DNA from 4 places in the Guptibacillus sedimenti genome. Region 4 is predicted to be linked to each of the others. Evidence: riboswitches for the same ligand, from Rfam matches in the RefSeq annotation. Region 4 holds a riboswitch; each other region holds the start of a gene.

Region 1 (4,214 bases), on a different contig from region 4:
ATCTCAGAAGGAGGTAACTGATCTTGGATCATAAGAATCAAAGTGCCTATCGAAAAGAGAAGCAGCAACTCGATCAAATTGCTGCCGAGATTACAAAACAACAAAAAACATTGGAAGGGTATCCCCGGTATTCAGGTGATAATGTAACTGAACAGGCTCTTGAAAGCATTCGTGAGGAAAATCGTCAATCACTTGCTATCGCTGCTAAAGAACCGTATTTTGCGAGAATGGATTTTCAAGAAGATGAGAAGGCATCACGCGCCTACTACATTGGGAAGGTTGGCGTAGCAGATGGTGATTCACAGGATTCTCTAGTCATTGATTGGCGAGCGCCTCTTGCAAGTATGTTCTATGCCTTTACTGGTCCAGAAGAGGATGTTTATTATTTGTCTCCAGATGGCATGATTGAGGGGAATATCGAACTAAAAAGAAACATTGTGATTCGAGATAAAGAACTTCAGCGAGTGGTGGACACTTATGTAGAAGGAAGCGATGATTTAAGTGGATCAGATGAGTTTCTACTCTATCGCCTCAGTGAAAATAAAGACAATCGCCTTCGCGACATTGTTTCTACAATACAAGCAAAACAAAATGATATTATTCGTGCAGAACGATCGACGCCCTTAATCATTCAAGGTGCAGCAGGAAGCGGGAAAACAACTGTTGCCTTGCATCGGTTAGCTTACTTGTTGTACGAGTATCGAGATACGATACAAGCAGGAAGAATGATTATTTTTGCACCGAACCGAATGTTTCTTGACTATATTTCTGGTGTTCTTCCTGAGTTAGGGGTAGGAGGAATTCAACAATCGACTTTTACTGATTGGACATTAAGCATGATTGAGGAAAAAGTGAAATTAGATGCTACAGAAGACGACCTTCAAAAATGGTTTGCGAGGGAACGGCCAGATATGAACTTAGCTGGGGGGAGAGTGAAAGGTTCGACTCTCTTTAAAGATTGGATCGATAAAGCTCTTTTCTATTATAGCCAATCCGTGGAACCAGAAGGAGACTTCATTCCATTTGAAGGAAGTAAGCTGCCTGAAGTTAAAATTCAGCAGTGGCTAGAAGATCTCTCCGCATATCCTGTTGGACGAAAGCGTGATATGATCATGAATCGTTTTAAAGTCTGGATTAAAGATGAGGTTAAGGCAATTGAAGGGAGTCATTTACAAAAAGAGTACCGTAAAGTTGCGAATACACAGCTAAACCTATATTTTAAAAAATGGCCGAAGCAAACAGCGCTTTCTTTTTATAAGGCATTGTTTCAGGCAAATCCTCCAGAGTATGTTCCTAAAACCGAACGAACGCAACTAGTAGATGAAGGAATAATATTAGGAACATCTAAGCTATTAAAAAAGAAGAACGTATCCCCATCTGACCTTGCTCCTCTCCTCTATATTCAATTTAAGTTGAATGGTGTTCATAAAGACGATGTTTTTCAGCATATCGTGATAGATGAGGCACAGGACTTTTCTCCTTTTCAATTAGCTTTGTTGATGGAAGTGAATCGATCGCAATCATTTACGATCCTAGGCGATCTATCTCAGGGTATTCATGCCTATAAAGGGATTCATCAATGGCAGGAATTCAAAGACATCTTTCAGAAAAACGAGCTGTATATTGAACTAGAACAAAGCTATCGCTCTACATTAGAAATTATTGAATTTGCCAATGAAATTATTGCGCATGCTAACATACCTGTTCAACCTGCAGTCCCTGTATTTCGTAGTGGAGAGAGTGTTACCGTTCGTAAAATAGAGAAAGAAAGTTTATTCGACCGCTTGTTTGAAACAGCTCAGGAAATGAAAAGTCGAGGGATGAAAACGATTGCCATTGTTGGAAGAACTGAAGAAGAATGTGATCAGTTGTATCAAAAGTTTGCTAACGAGAAAGATGTCAATCTTCTTACAAAAGAAGATCGCTCATATGAAGGCGACATTTCCATAGTACCGATCTATCTAACGAAGGGTTTAGAATTCGATGGGGTTATCATAGCAAATGCGAATAAAGGAAATTACGGATCCAATGTGGAAGATGCAAAACTTTTATATGTGGGTTGTACGCGAGCATTGCACGAGCTCAAATTGTTTTATACAGAGGTTCCTTCAAAGCTGTTACCAAGTTAATCAAACGTTTGTTTAAGAAATAAGAGGCGGCATTCTTGAAGAATTAGATGCACAGTATGATTTAATATACGATAAAATTTAGCTAAACTCTCACGATCTCTCTACCGATAATAAAAGTAGTTGGAAGATAAAACTGAAAAAGGCAAACCTATTGAAAGGTAGGGACGCAAAGTTATGGGCCTGCCCGCATTAATGCGAATGGCTGCCAGACTGCCAGGGGTTGAGCTCTTGGTTCAGAAAAAAGGAGAGCACACATGTGAGGAATTTATCTGTTGCTAGCGTTATTCTCTTTTTTATACTGGCCTATGTTGTACAGTCAGTTGCACTGCCTGAAGGGAAAGCCGAGGCGAGCGAAATGGATCAAGCTCTTGCTACATGGATTTGGAATACAAGGGATATTGAAACAAAACCAGTAGAAGTTCTTCAATTTATGGAAGAGAAACAAGTAAGTGACGCCTACTTACAAATCAACCGCTCAATCGCACAATCTTCCTATCGCTCATTTATTGAAAAAGCGACAGCTAAAGGGATACGTGTTCATGCGCTTGATGGAGCGCCAAACTGGGCAACCATTAAAGGAGCTACGTATCAAAGTAACTTATTTAACTGGCTAGAAGCGTATCAAGCGAATGCAGCAGAGTACCAGAAATTTAGTGGTGTTCATCTTGATATTGAGCCTTATCTCCATTCAGGATGGACGAATAATTATCAAGACACAATCGCTTTTTATCAGGATCGGTTATTAAATGCAAAAGCACGAGCGGGGAGCATGAGTATCTTGTTCGGAGTCGACACACCGTTCTGGTTTGACGAGCAATCTTATCAAAATCGTTATGGATCTGGAAATTTAGCTGAATGGATTATTCAGACAGCAGATGTAATAACATTAATGGCTTACCGAGATTGTGCAGATGGAGGCAATGGAATTATTGCGCTTGTTCGTAATGAAATCGCATTTGCTGAAGAGCATCATAAAAAAGTCTCCATCGGAGTAGAGACGGGACAAACGTCAGAAGCTTCGTATATCTCATTTTTTGAAGAAGGAGAAGCGATCATGAATGATGAGCTTCTCAAAGTAAAAACAGCTTACGAGAATTCAACGGCTTTAGATGGTTTTTCCATACATTATCTTGATAGTTGGATGGCGTTAAAACCATAGAAATGCGAAACCCCCCGGACTTTATTCCGGGGGGTTTTTTACGATTATCACAAGATGGTTTTGACTCGACCAACCTGTCCATCTTCAAGACGTACTTTAATGCCGTGTGGATGAGTTGGAGATTTTGTTAAAATATCTTTTACAATCCCTCGCGTTGTTTTCCCTGAACGCTGGTCTTGTTTCAAGACGATATCAACGGTTTTTCCAGGCGCGATATTACTTCGGTTCTGTCCGTTCATGTTTCCCCTCTTTCTCTGTCTTCCGATGCTCATCTGGCAACGGATCGACAGTATGTTTGACACTGTACCCCTTTGATACAGCCATTCCAAAAGCAGCGGCAATGACAATCGTCATAATGATTACAACGATAATGGTCGTAATAATAACCATTCCCGAACTCCTTTCCGTGCTATCTGCTTTCACTTTACCATGATTCGTTTAGTTAAGATAGAACAGGCTTTAACCTATACTTGACACTATCTATGATTTAACTAGGTCTCAGGGCTTATGCAAAGATATAGCTTTAGCTCATTATGAAAGCTTATGGCAAAAGGTAGAATAAGGATATGAAAGGAGGCGACCTTGATGAAGAAAGCAGGTTTACTATTATTAGGGATCATTGCTGCGATTGTTTTACTAGCAAACCTTGGTTCACTAGTAGGAATGATCATAAGTCTAGGTATCTTATACGTTGCAGCAAAGAAATTTCTTAAATCAGACTCAACAACTGGAAAAGTCATCTGGGGAATTATAGGGATTATCGGTTTAAGCACGGCCGTGGCAAATATGCCAGCTATCCTAGGCCTGGTAGCGGTTTATGTTCTCTATGTTATTTATAAAAAATGGGATGAGCCGGGAGAGTCAGAGGATCCATTCACTAATTTTGAAAAGCAGTGGGATGAACTTAAACGAAGCTAAAATAAAAA
Region 2 (4,214 bases), on a different contig from region 4:
GGAAATAAAAAAGATTATCCCGCATCGCTACCCTTTCCTTCTTGTTGATCGAATTCTTGAAGTAGAAGAAGAAGTACGTGCGGTCGGTATTAAGAACGTGACAGCAAATGAAGAATTCTTTAATGGCCATTTTCCGGACTACCCGGTTATGCCAGGAGTTTTGATTGTAGAAGCACTTGCTCAAGTAGGGGCAGTGGCGATGCTTAAGAAAGAAGAAAACCAGGGGAAGCTTGCTTTCTTTACAGGCATTGATAAATGCCGATTTAAAAGACAAGTGAAACCAGGTGATCAGCTTCGTCTTGAAGTGGAAATCATCCGCATTAAAGGACCGATTGGTAAAGGAAAAGCAACAGCCACTGTTGATGGTGAAGTTGCTGCTGAAGCTGAAATTATGTTTGCCCTTAAGTAAGTATAAAAGAGCGAATCCTCCCTTCTTGTGTCAGTATTTTGACACAAGAAGGGAGGATTCATTTTTAGACCCGGAACGGAATTATTGTTGGCATGTTAAGCACTTATCCGTATTGTAAAACCATCATAGAGACTATGTAAATTTCAACATTTTCCCTTTTGGACCTGATATGATTTACTCAACCGTTAAATAGCGGTAAAAACTTATCGAGTTCAGGGAGGAATTTTGGAAATGAATAACAAGAAATTCATGCTCAAAATTGCAACTTCGTTAGTAGCTGTTATGTTAATCACAGCGTGTAACAGCGGTGAAAATGATTCAGAAAACGGCAACAACTCTATGAACAATGGAAGTAACACCGAAGAGCCCGCAGCTAACGAAAACTCCGAGAACTCTGCTGAATAAGAACTTTCTCTCCTGTCCATCCTGGACAGGAGTTTCTATTTTTCCGGCTCGCTTTTTCCGTGATGCAATTGCCACTTTTTAAACTCTAAATAATCCGCAAAGTCTTCTTTTGTAATGCCAGAGCGCATGGCCTCTTCAATCAATTCTTTCCATTCTGTATCAAGTACAGGTTCCTCATAATCTTCTTCAAGAATGAATACCTCAATCGGCACTTTAAGTTCCGCTGCGATTTTTTCAAGAAATTGAATAGAAGGATTTGCCTGTTGATTTCGCTCGATGGAACTTAGATAGGACTTTGCTACCCCTGCCCGCTTTGCTAATTCTGTCAAAGACAATCCCATTCGATTCCGATAAAGTTTAATTTTTTCACCGATCATCCCTTTACCTCGACTTTATCATTATTTAATGAGTTAATTTTATCAAGAACGCATTGTTCTGTAAACAGAACAATAGTCATAGATTTTATAAATGAAAGAGAGAATGAAAGATAAAATTGTGAAAAATTAAGAATAGTAGAGGATTTGTTAGAAAATAGCAAGTTTATCCAAAAATACAGCTTAATATAATGAATTTTCACTCTTTTTAATCTTCCAAAATAAGACTATATTAGATGTACATTCTAAATAAAGAACAAAACGTTCTTTATTAGTGTCGGTAATTGCTGAATTTGATAAGGGGGATGGGGAATGAGAACGTATACTGACGAAAAATTGGATCAGGATTGGGTGACCCTTATGTCAATCGCAAGAAATATAGGTTTGTCTAAGGAGGAAGTGAAGCGGTTTTTAATCAATTCCTCAAAAAAGTAAGGAGGAATGATGGTGATTAAATTAGGTGAGGGGACGTTTGTATCCTATATACTAGGGAAAAGAATCAAAGTGATAGCGGTTGATGAACAAATCGCCAAGCTCTACATTAACGATGAATATAAAGGCAACTGTGATCTGCCTTTTATTCTAGAGAAAATTCACAGTCTCGAAAATAAAGATCAGGACATCAAGGGACTGATCGAGGATGAACAAAAGATGTATGAGGAACTAAGTGAAATTATTAAAAACCAAACCATTTCGCCTCATAATGAGTAAGAAAAGGACCATAAGATTTAATCAAGCTTCCCCGGTTTACTCTCTAGATTTGTACTAGCGTGACCTTATTTGTAAATGAAATAAGAGCCTACCAAAAGGTGTCGGCTCTTGCATGACACTTTATTGATGAGGCCCCTGCTTTGCGCGCCATTTATTAAATTCAAGAAATTCCTTGAATTGATCTTTACTAACACCTGATTCCATCGCTTCTTTCACTAACTTCTTCCATTCAGCGTCTAATTCACTTTGATGAATGGGATCATCCCCTTGAAGAAGTACTTCGACTGAAACATCCAGTACATTTGAAATTTTATCTAGAAATTGAATAGAGGGATTTGATTGTATATTTCGTTCAATGGAACTTAAATACGATTTCGCGACGTTGGCGCGTTCTGCTAATTCTGAAAGTGATAATCCTTTGCGTAAACGATACTTTTTAACTTCTTCCCCGATCACGTTCATCCCTCCGATGCTTCGACAAAATTCTTTCTATTATTAATTATACCAGTATGTTTTTGTTCCGTAAATAGAACGAAAGCGGCATAATGCGATGCCGCTTTCGTTAGAGTTACTTTCCATTTTGATGAAGAAATGATTTAATTTCGTTAATATCCATGCCAAGTTCTTTCGCTTCAATGATTAGTGCAACCCATTCTTCATCAAGTTTTTCCTCCGTATGTACGCCCATGTAACTCCTCCTTCAACTCATTCCAGGTAGTTCAGCCATCATAGAAGCTCCAATAACAACTTCCTTAGATCTGTTTACTTTGCGTCTACTTTTTTTCAAAAATAGTTGCCCTTTTCTGGAGGATACGTTGTACGATTAACGAATGCTAACGAAAATAACTACTTTCATCATAGGACATTTAACCTACGAAAGGTGTAGAAAATTGTAAAAAATAACAATTATTTATGACTATTTTTGTAAAAAAGCAGCTTAATTTATCCTCATCTGCAGCCGGTGGTTTCATGGATACATATTTTTCAAAGAGATGGCAAAAATACCACTATTACGGCTACAAGGAGGAGTTATTTTGAAAAAGTGGGTGTTATCATTAGTTACTTGTTTACTTGCATTGAACATAGCAGCATGCTCCAATGCAAATGAAGAAGAAGGTCCTGTTGAAGATCCAGAAATGCAGGAGAATACGCCTGAGGATGAAGAGAATGTGAATGAAGACGATGGAACAATTGATGAAGAAGATGACGACACGATGAATCAGAATGGGAAACAAGAAGGCGATCAAGATGAAGATGGCAATATGGAGGAAGGCGATATGGACGACGCCGAGAAACAGCCGAATGATGAAACGGAAGATCAGCAATAAGAGGCCTATGCAGGTCTCTTTTTATTTTCAAAAAACGGTCTAAAAAAATGTAGCAGCGGGAATAGGCAGAAAAAAGGAGGTTATGAACATGAACAAGGTGGCAGTGATTACAGGTGGAGGTTCTGGCATTGGAGAAGCGACAGCTAAGCGAATGGCGAAAGAAGGGATTCGCGTTTGTTTATTTGATTTAAAAGAAAGTCGGGCAGAACAAGTGAAGGAAGAAATTATTAATGACGGAGGTGAAGCATTCGTACTTGATGTGGACGTTTCCGACGAAGAACGGGTTACATACGGATTAAAGCAAGTTGTGAGCGAATGGGGACGCGTTGATATTCTTTTTAATAATGCCGGGATTAACGGAACGCTCAATCCAATTGAAGAAATGAAGGTAGAGGAGTGGGATCAAACGATTGAAACAAACTTGCGAAGTACGTTTTTAATGGTCAAGCACACGATTCCTTATATGAAAGAAAACGGAGGTAGCATAATTATTACAAGCTCCATTAATGGCAATCGCACTTTTTCAAACTTTGGCATGTCGGCCTACAGTACGTCCAAAGCAGGACAAGTGGCTTTTATGAAAATGGCTGCGCTTGAACTGGCTCAGTATCGCATTCGCGTTAACGCGATTTGTCCTGGTGCGATTGAAACAAACATTGATCAGAATACCGATAAAAAAGAAAGTGTGGAAGACATCGAAATCCCGGTCGAATATCCTGAAGGAAGTCATCCTCTTGAGCAAAAGCCAGGCTCTCCAGAACAAGTAGCGGATGTGGTTTACTTTTTAGCTTCTGAAGCATCCAGTCATGTTACAGGCACAGCGATGTTTGTTGATGGAGCAGAATCGCTGTTATAAACTAAAAACCTGGCCGTGAGTCAGGTTTTCTTATTGACGTTAGAACATCTCGAGACTATCGTGGAAGAGAGGTGATCAAATTGTTTACAAAAGTCCATCATGTGGCCATTATTTGTTCGGATTACGAACGA
Region 3 (4,214 bases), on a different contig from region 4:
TCCTATTTCTTTAAAATTCTTCGTAAGTAGCCGGATCTTGATCATTGATGCGACCATTTGGACGCGTTAATTCAGCCATCATGGCCATTTCAGTTTCATCTAATTCGAAATCGAAAATGGAGAGGTTTTCACGCTGGCGTTCTGGAGACGAAGATTTAGGGATTGGAATGGAACCTAATTGGTAGTGCCAGCGTAAAATGATTTGGGACACGGACTTGTGGTGCTGTTCTGCGATTTTTGTGATCGTTTCATTTTCTAAAATGTCATTCACCCGAGCAAGTGGGCTCCAGGATTCCGTTTTAATGTTGTTTTGTTCGTGCCATCTTCTTTGTTCTTCTTGGTTAAAGAACGGATGCAATTCGATTTGATTGATGCTTGGCTTAACGCCTGTTTCCTTTTCCAATTGTTCTAAGTGTTCAGGGAGGAAATTACATACGCCAATGGAGCGGATCAAGCCCCATTTTTTTGCATCTATTAAAGCTTGCCATGCTTCCACAAAATGACCTTGTTTCGGATTTGGCCAGTGGATGAGGTACAAATCGTAGTAATCTAAATTCGCACGATACAGTGATTCTTGAATAGCCGTTACCGCTTTTTCATATTCCTGATATCGACCTGGTAGTTTCGATGTGATGCGTAATTCGTTTCTTGGAACTGTACTGCGACGAATGGCTTCGCCAACCGTTCCTTCATTCTCATAATTATACGCGGTATCAATGAGGCGGTAGCCAACATCAATCGCACTTGTGATGCCTGTTGCACCATGATTTCCGTTTAATTTGTAAGTTCCAAATCCAATCGCAGGTAAAGTAAGGCCATCATTCAACGTGATTTCTGGAATTGATTTCTTCATCCAAACTCATTCCTTTCTGGAGTACGTTCTTTAAACTAGTACCTCGTTCTAGAAAATGTAAACTTATGTAAGCGTGATCAATTCATTTTCAAATAAAATAATTGGGAATGGTTTTATCACACCATAAAAGAGCTTACGAAAAGAGAGTAAGCTCTTTTAAGTTACGGCGACCTATCGAATCATTCTCGCTTTTTCATAACAATCTATATGGGGATCAGGAGGAGTTAGCCCCCTGCGATAAATTTCAGAAGTTAACATTTCGATAAACGCTTGATCAAGTTGAAGCTTATACGCATCACAATAGGCAATGAACAACTCCTGATTTGTGAGAAACATCATTCTGATGACCTCCCTAATTTGTTGTTGTAGCTGAAACGATAAAGGATATGCTGCTTTTCATTTTTGATGGGGTACATAATCAAAATAATGAAGCAGAATCTTTTTCCCTTTTAATCGCTTTTCCATATAGGCAACAAACAAGAAAGTGCATCGAGCATCATACAGATTTCGATCTTTCTTAAGTTCATAGATGGCGGCCTGATCTGATCGCTTTGGACGATAAGGTCGGTCCATTGTCATAGCGGAATAGCTATCAATCACACGAAGGAGATTTACGGCAAACGGCAGCTGTTCCTTCAACATATGATCAGGATATCCTGTTCCGTCACTATTTTCGTGATGATGTAAGATCAAGGAAGGCTCGAAATCAATTTCTGGATAGTCACTTAAAATCTCTATGCCAAGTTCTGGGTGTTGTTCCAGCTCGCTTTTCTCAGAAAGAGTGAGTGGTCCATTCTGTTGAAGAATCTCTTTTGAAACAAGTAGCATTCCTATGTCATGTAAAAGAACGGACTGAAGGATGATCGGTTTCAATAGGGAGTGAAGATTGTAGTGCAAACAAAAATCAATATAATAACTTGTGGATTGAACGGAGTGATGGAAGGAAGGAGGGTCGTGACGACGGAGAAGTTCCATCAATTGCAGTGATTGATAAGAAAATAAATGAGCGTGCCCGTGCAATGTACACTTTTTCATGTTCATTCTCCTTTTGAGGAGCCGGTTGCACTACTTGCTCCCTATCATTCAAGTGCCCAGGCTAAAATGATAGTTCATCGCATTCTCTTTGTTAGTGTTGTGTTCCTCTGAAATTTACGGAACTCTAATTTCTTATCTAATCAATACCATAAAAAGGCGGGTTTGTTAATAGTTTTATGCACGATTTTATACAAAAGGTTAAAGCAGCTGGTTACCTAGAAAATCAGGTCTTCTTTATAGCGACCTTTAATCCTATTGGGCAACAAAGAAATAAAACAGAAGCATTTCTTTAATTAAATATACTTTATTTCCCAATACAAAATTATCCATTTTAAAGATATGATGTTAGTGCACTCATTTGGTGAAAATCAGATGAGAAAAATACATATCGAGGAGGAGTAACATGAAGAAACTTGCAAAATTCGCAACCATTTCATTTGTCTCAGTTGGATTGTTAGCTGGAGCAGCACAGGTAGGTACCCCTACAGTTGAAGCTAAAGGGCCTGTAGTCAATGCACCAGCTGGATGTTTTGGACCGGTTTATTATACGGTGAAGTATGGTGACACTCTATCAGAGATTGCCTCTAAATATGGTTTAACAACGAACTACCTTGCTTCACTGAACAATATTTCAAACCCGAATCAAATCTACGTTGGGCAAAGATTAAAAGCTTATAACTGTAATTAGATCGTGAAACAGAGCTTACTGAGGTTTATCCTTAAGCTCTGTTTTTCTTATTGTGCTAATGATTAACAAAAGTAGTGGAAGTCCAAATACAAAAAAATAACTTGCAGTGGCATGAAAGTTTGATAGGGTTTCAATGGTGAACATGTCATGAGGAACAAGTGAAATTGTCAGTATGAGAAAGGTTGTTATGATAATTGGCCACGTTGCTCTCTTACGTTTCGTAAGCGTCTTGATCCCCTCAGAAGAAATGTACAAATACGATCCAAACGAGGTTAAGACGGATACGGTCCAAATCGATAGAAATAGCAGATCAATCCGATCAATGATAAGAAAAGAGATTCCTTTTAACATATAAACGGTTGGATCTTGAATCGTTTCAAACTGCCTTGGGCTAAAATACACGTATGTGGCAATCGTAATTAGGCAGTAAAAGCACGTCACCGCTACGTTGGAGAGCGTTAAACTAACGAGCGCTTCTTTTCCTTTGTTTTGTAAATAAGGAAAAACAAATAAAGCCATCTCAAAACCAATCATGGAAAAGAATCCTTCAGGTGTGGCTTTTAGAATCGGACGTAATCCGTGCTCCCCAATGGGTAGGATGTATCGTATATCGGATTGCCTTAAGGCGACTAGAATCATAATAATGAGAGGGATAACTAAGATCGTAACGAATTGATTGAATCGACCGAGCACTTTTACTCTTCCTAGGACAAGATAGGCACCTGAGATTGATAGGAGAGAAAGGATTACGATTGAAGGAGTTCGAGGCAGAATCCAAGTGTTAATACTTATTTGAAATAGTTGGAGCACGAGGATTGCCGTTAATCCCGCAAATAAAATGTAACCGATCGAAATCATTGTGCCGATCAATCGTCCCATGATTTTTGGTGCATACTCATAGAGCGATAAGGTAGGAAATCGTTTACTTAAAAAGTACAGAATGAAAATAACGGCTTGAAACCCTATACTAGCAAGTATAATTGCGATCCATCCATCTTTTCCAGCTGTGGAGTAGAGTGTCTGGGGTAAGGAAAGAATACCTACACCCACCTGGGTCTGGAAAATGATAAAGAGAAATTGAACTGAATTAATTTGCTTACTCGTTTTCATCTCCACTGCCATCTCCGATCGTCCCGCGGTTATTACTACTATCTCCAGCATAGTTAAAAAAATGCAATGAGAAGAAAAGGCTTTTCCCACGCTGATTTGGAAAGATTATACGATATTGAAAATAATGGATTTAAATTGGTGGAACCAGGGAATTAAATAGGGAATTTTAACTTGTAAAAGGGGAAGAGGAGTGGAAGAAACGGTGATGAAGTTCTACGAATCAAAAAGAAAATTAATCTTATTAATGGTCGGGTGCTTGTTGTTCGTAGGGGCGGGTGGGTATTTTTCATATACTTTATTTCAAGAAGGTAGCATTTTAATCGCTCTCATTATGCTACTTTGTGGTGGTTTTTTCCTGTTTATTCTCACAATGTATGCTAAAAAAGTCGCCACAGGACACCCCCATGTAACCCTAACCCCTGAGGATTTGGAACTGTATGTGCTTCCAACAGAGAAAATAAACATTCGATGGGAAGACATTGAGGGGTTTATCCCGTATCGCATGCATAGCAATTCTTTTCATGGGCT
Region 4 (4,214 bases):
ACAAATACATTAGTGGAACCGCTTGAGACGGAGGATTTCACTATCCAATCAATTCCCGATGTAAGTCCTCCCAAATGGCATATGGCCCACACGACTTGGTTTTTTGAAACGTTTATTTTAAAACAGTATAAAGAAAATTATGAGTCTTTTCATAAAGAATTTGACTATTTATTTAACTCGTACTATGAAAGTGTTGGAAGTTACTTTCCGCGTCATTCAAGGGGATTATTAAGTAGACCAAGTATAGATAAAGTAAGAAGCTATCGTTCGGATATCAATGAAGAAATAGTGAACTTAATTCAACAACTCGATGAAGGACATCTTCATCAAGTTGCAGATCTCGTTGAAATTGGACTAAATCATGAACAGCAACACCAAGAACTTTTAATGACAGATATTAAATATAATTTCTCCGTTAATCCGTTGTACCCTGTATACCGTCCACTTGATGACGAACCTACAGCAAAAGCGACACCGTTAGAATGGGTGTCATTCGAGGGTGGACTTATTGAAACGGGTATGGATGAAGATGACGGCTTTTCTTTTGACAATGAACGACCAGTACATAAGGTATGGCTTGAACCATTTAAGTTAGCGACAAGAACTGTGACGAACGGAGAATACATGGAATTTATAAATGCTGGAGGCTATGACCAGGCTGCCTACTGGCTGTCTGATGGTTGGGCAACTGTGAAGAATGAAAATTGGAAAGCGCCATTGCATTGGATCGAAAAAGATGGTGAGTGGTATGTGTTTACACTTCATGGACTAGTGCCGATTAATAAAGAAGAGCCCGTTACCCACGTTAGCTATTACGAAGCCGAAGCCTATGCAAGTTTTGTAGGAAAGCGCCTACCTTCAGAATCAGAATGGGAAGTTGCAGTAAGGGATCAGCCGATCGCTGGTAATTTTGTAGAGGATGGTCACTATCATCCGGTTGCATCAGTGAAAGAAGAAGAAGGTAACATTAAAAAAGCTTATGGAGATGTATGGGAATGGACGAAAAGTCCTTATATGCCATATCCAGGTAATAAACCTCTTGAGGGTGCATTAGGTGAATATAATGCCAAATTCATGAGTAGCCAAATGATTTTACGAGGAGGATCATGCGTTACTTCGCAAACACATATCCGTCCGACATATCGTAATTTCTTTGGTCCTGAAAAACGCTGGCAATTTACAGGCATTCGTCTTGCAGATGACGTGGAATAACAGGGGGGATTTTAGCCTGATTTACTGAGTTTCTAGATATGATAGGATTCGACCTCTTGAAGCTTTAAGTTCTTAATGCTGAAATATCGTAATCTTCCTTACAGACATTAGAAGATTATTTCGATATAATTGTCACTGAAGATAAAGATAGAAGGAGCGATGGATGTGAAAAAAATAGAAACGGCTGATTCTTATCAGTCTTTCATTAACGATAAAGAGGTATCCATACTAAAATACGAAGCAAACTGGTGTCCTGATTGCAAACGTCTTGATTTTTTTATTGATGACATCATTAATGTTAATCAAGATAAGTCCTGGGCTCAAATTGACATTGAACAGTTTCCTGAAATTACAGAAGAAAATAATGTAATGGGTATTCCTAGCTTACTCGTTTATAAAGATGGGAAGAAAATTGGTCACTTGCATAGTGCAAATACAAAAAATCCCGATCAAGTGAAAGAATATCTAAGTCAGTTTTAATAATAAGAGAAGGTTGCATATGCAACCTTCTCTTATTTTGTAAGTACATATTCAACTGAGCCATCGTTAAGTGAATGAACGAAAGCAATTGAGTAGCCGATGCTAAGATAAATCGATAGCGTTTCGGTACATGAAGGATGGAGGGGCTCAGTTGGTGCGTAAAGACTTTTGTAGAGTGCAGTTGTTTGATTGGAGAATGGTGAACAGTGGAGAAGTACAACATGTTTTCCACTCCAAGCAGTCCCGATTTGATGTCGTCTCATGAAACTCTTCCTTTAGGGTATTTTTAGTTATTTTTCAATCACCTGCAAAAATGAGAAGCTACTCGATTTAGATGGAGAGATTCAATTTGTTGATAGGAGTATCATATGATTCATGCATGTTGAATGATATGATTACGACATTATTTTAAAAATATTTTGAATTTTTTCTACGTAGCTGGTATATTAGTAACATATACCGGCAAACTTCTATTGTAAATTTGTAAATTCTTTAAAAATATGTAGGTTTTCTAGGAAAATAGTCGGTGCATGTCATTTCTTAATTCTCCAGATAAGGGCAAACCATTCTAAAGAATGGGACGCAAAGACACAGGTCTAATGTTGGGTCACCAACGATGACGGCTGGTCCTCCTGGAAACCCGATAAGGAGGAGAAAAGAATGACCATGGCAGAGATTAAGCCTAAGAAAGTACTTGATCAAGAATGGGTTATTCTAATGAGGGCTGCCCGGGAGCTTGGGTTACAAAAGGAAGAGGTAAGGTCATTTCTAAGACAAGATAAAAAACCAACATCCACGAATGTACATAAATGATGAGCGACCAGTAAGGTCGTTTTTTTCTGGCTTAATCCTTGACTTTAGGTGAACATTTTTTGTATCATATGTCATATCAATCTCATACATAACCATACTAACTATGAAGGACAAATAGTAATCAGATAAACCTCATTGAAGCGATTCGGGGATGGTGCGAGCCCGAATAAGGTCTGATGAAACGGCGGTCTGGAGTTTACGTTCTGAAAGTGGATGCATGATATGCATCAACTAGGGTGGAACCGCGGGTGCATAAGCTCTCGTCCCTGGACATTTATTGTCCATGGAGCGAGAGCTTTTTATATTGATTGAAAAAAGGAGAGAATAACATGACAATTTCTATGGAACAGATCGTATCTGTATCAAAGCACAGAGGATTTATTTTTCCAGGGTCTGATATTTACGGAGGACTCGCAAATACGTGGGACTATGGTCCGCTTGGCGTAGAATTAAAAAACAATATTAAAGGAGCATGGTGGAAGAAATTTGTTCAAGAATCGCCATACAATAGTGGCCTAGATGCTGCCATATTGATGAACCCAAAAACTTGGGAAGCTTCTGGTCACCTAGGTAACTTTAATGATCCTTTAATTGATTGCAAAAGTTGTAAAACAAGACACCGTGCTGACAAGTTAATTGAAGACGCTCTATCAACAGAAGAAGATGAAATGATTGCTGACGGCCTTTCATTTGAAGAAATGGAACGACTTATTAAAAACAACAACATTACATGTCCCGAATGTGGTAGTGAAGACTTTACAGAAATACGACAGTTTGATTTAATGTTTAAAACACATCAGGGTGTAACGAAATCAAGCACAAATGAAATTTACCTTCGACCGGAAACGGCGCAGGGGATTTTTGTTAACTTTAAAAATGTACAACGTTCGATGCGTAAAAAAGTACCTTTTGGTATTGCGCAAATAGGAAAGAGCTTCCGAAACGAAATCACACCTGGTAACTTTACGTTCCGGACTCGCGAATTTGAACAAATGGAGCTTGAATTTTTCTGTAAACCTGGTGATGAACTAGAATGGCATGACTATTGGAAAGAGTATTGCAAAAACTGGTTGCTGAATCTTGGGGTAAGTGAGGATAGCATTCGATTACGTGAGCATGCGGAAGATGAGCTTTCACATTATAGTAATGCAACAACTGATATTGAGTATAAATTCCCGTTTGGCTGGGGTGAGCTATGGGGTGTTGCTTCAAGAACAGATTACGATCTGAAGCAGCATATGGAACACTCAAATGAAGATTTTACTTATCATGATCAGCAAACGGGTGAAAAGTATGTACCATATTGTATCGAGCCTTCACTCGGTGCAGATCGTGTGACGCTTGCCTTTTTGATTGAAGCATATGAAGAACAAGAGCTTGAAGATGGCACTTCAAGAAGTGTGATGCACTTCCATCCGGCGATTGCGCCATTTAAAGCAGCCGTCTTCCCACTTTCTAAAAAACTTTCTGAAGAAGCGCGTGCCGTTCATGCTGAGCTATCTAAATACTTTATGGTTGATTATGACGAAGCTGGTTCAATTGGTAAACGTTACCGTCGCCATGATGAAATTGGTACACCATACGCGATTACGTTTGATTTTGATTCTGTAGAAGATCAGCAAGTAACGATCCGTGATCGTGATACGATGGAACAAAAAAGAATGCCGATTTCAGAACTGAAAAGCTTTCTTGAAGAAAAAACACAATTT

Evidence for each region. Region 4 has a riboswitch for cyclic di-GMP ahead of PQ578_RS16270 (anti-repressor SinI family protein). Riboswitches for the same ligand answer to the same signal wherever they lie in the genome.
Region 1: it holds a riboswitch for cyclic di-GMP, as region 4 does, so the genes downstream of both, PQ578_RS18315 (amidase) here and PQ578_RS16270 (anti-repressor SinI family protein) in region 4, are expected to answer to the same signal.
Region 2: it holds a riboswitch for cyclic di-GMP, as region 4 does, so the genes downstream of both, PQ578_RS01210 (anti-repressor SinI family protein) here and PQ578_RS16270 (anti-repressor SinI family protein) in region 4, are expected to answer to the same signal.
Region 3: it holds a riboswitch for cyclic di-GMP, as region 4 does, so the genes downstream of both, PQ578_RS09755 (HD-GYP domain-containing protein) here and PQ578_RS16270 (anti-repressor SinI family protein) in region 4, are expected to answer to the same signal.

Annotation. Positions count from the first base shown of each region.
Region 1 is NZ_JAQQWV010000005.1:70,704-74,917, reverse strand. Features, by position in the region: gene PQ578_RS18320 (HelD family protein) at 24-2,129, shown strand; cyclic di-GMP riboswitch class I at 2,261-2,347, shown strand; gene PQ578_RS18315 (amidase) at 2,386-3,288, shown strand; gene PQ578_RS18310 (YwbE family protein) at 3,336-3,527, opposite strand; gene ytzI (YtzI protein) at 3,505-3,678, opposite strand; gene PQ578_RS18300 (lmo0954 family membrane protein) at 3,874-4,206, shown strand.
Region 2 is NZ_JAQQWV010000001.1:225,710-229,923, forward strand. Features, by position in the region: gene fabZ (3-hydroxyacyl-ACP dehydratase FabZ) at 1-409, shown strand, start outside; gene PQ578_RS01185 (hypothetical protein) at 641-814, shown strand; gene PQ578_RS01190 (helix-turn-helix domain-containing protein) at 850-1,191, opposite strand; gene PQ578_RS01195 (anti-repressor SinI family protein) at 1,501-1,623, shown strand; gene PQ578_RS01200 (hypothetical protein) at 1,636-1,899, shown strand; gene PQ578_RS01205 (helix-turn-helix domain-containing protein) at 2,020-2,355, opposite strand; gene PQ578_RS01210 (anti-repressor SinI family protein) at 2,468-2,587, opposite strand; cyclic di-GMP riboswitch class I at 2,610-2,707, opposite strand; gene PQ578_RS01215 (hypothetical protein) at 2,934-3,227, shown strand; gene PQ578_RS01220 (SDR family oxidoreductase) at 3,316-4,083, shown strand; gene gloA2 (SMU1112c/YaeR family gloxylase I-like metalloprotein) at 4,158-4,214, shown strand, end outside.
Region 3 is NZ_JAQQWV010000002.1:281,553-285,766, forward strand. Features, by position in the region: gene PQ578_RS09745 (aldo/keto reductase) at 11-853, opposite strand; gene sda (sporulation histidine kinase inhibitor Sda) at 1,025-1,192, opposite strand; gene PQ578_RS09755 (HD-GYP domain-containing protein) at 1,250-1,888, opposite strand; cyclic di-GMP riboswitch class II at 1,900-1,982, opposite strand; gene PQ578_RS22415 (M23 family metallopeptidase) at 2,292-2,576, shown strand; gene PQ578_RS09765 (GerAB/ArcD/ProY family transporter) at 2,592-3,698, opposite strand; gene PQ578_RS09770 (STM3941 family protein) at 3,877-4,214, shown strand, end outside.
Region 4 is NZ_JAQQWV010000003.1:373,822-378,035, reverse strand. Features, by position in the region: gene egtB (ergothioneine biosynthesis protein EgtB) at 1-1,212, shown strand, start outside; gene PQ578_RS16280 (thioredoxin family protein) at 1,372-1,692, shown strand; gene PQ578_RS16275 (hypothetical protein) at 1,725-1,955, opposite strand; cyclic di-GMP riboswitch class I at 2,240-2,328, shown strand; gene PQ578_RS16270 (anti-repressor SinI family protein) at 2,353-2,505, shown strand; gene PQ578_RS16265 (glycine--tRNA ligase) at 2,835-4,214, shown strand, end outside.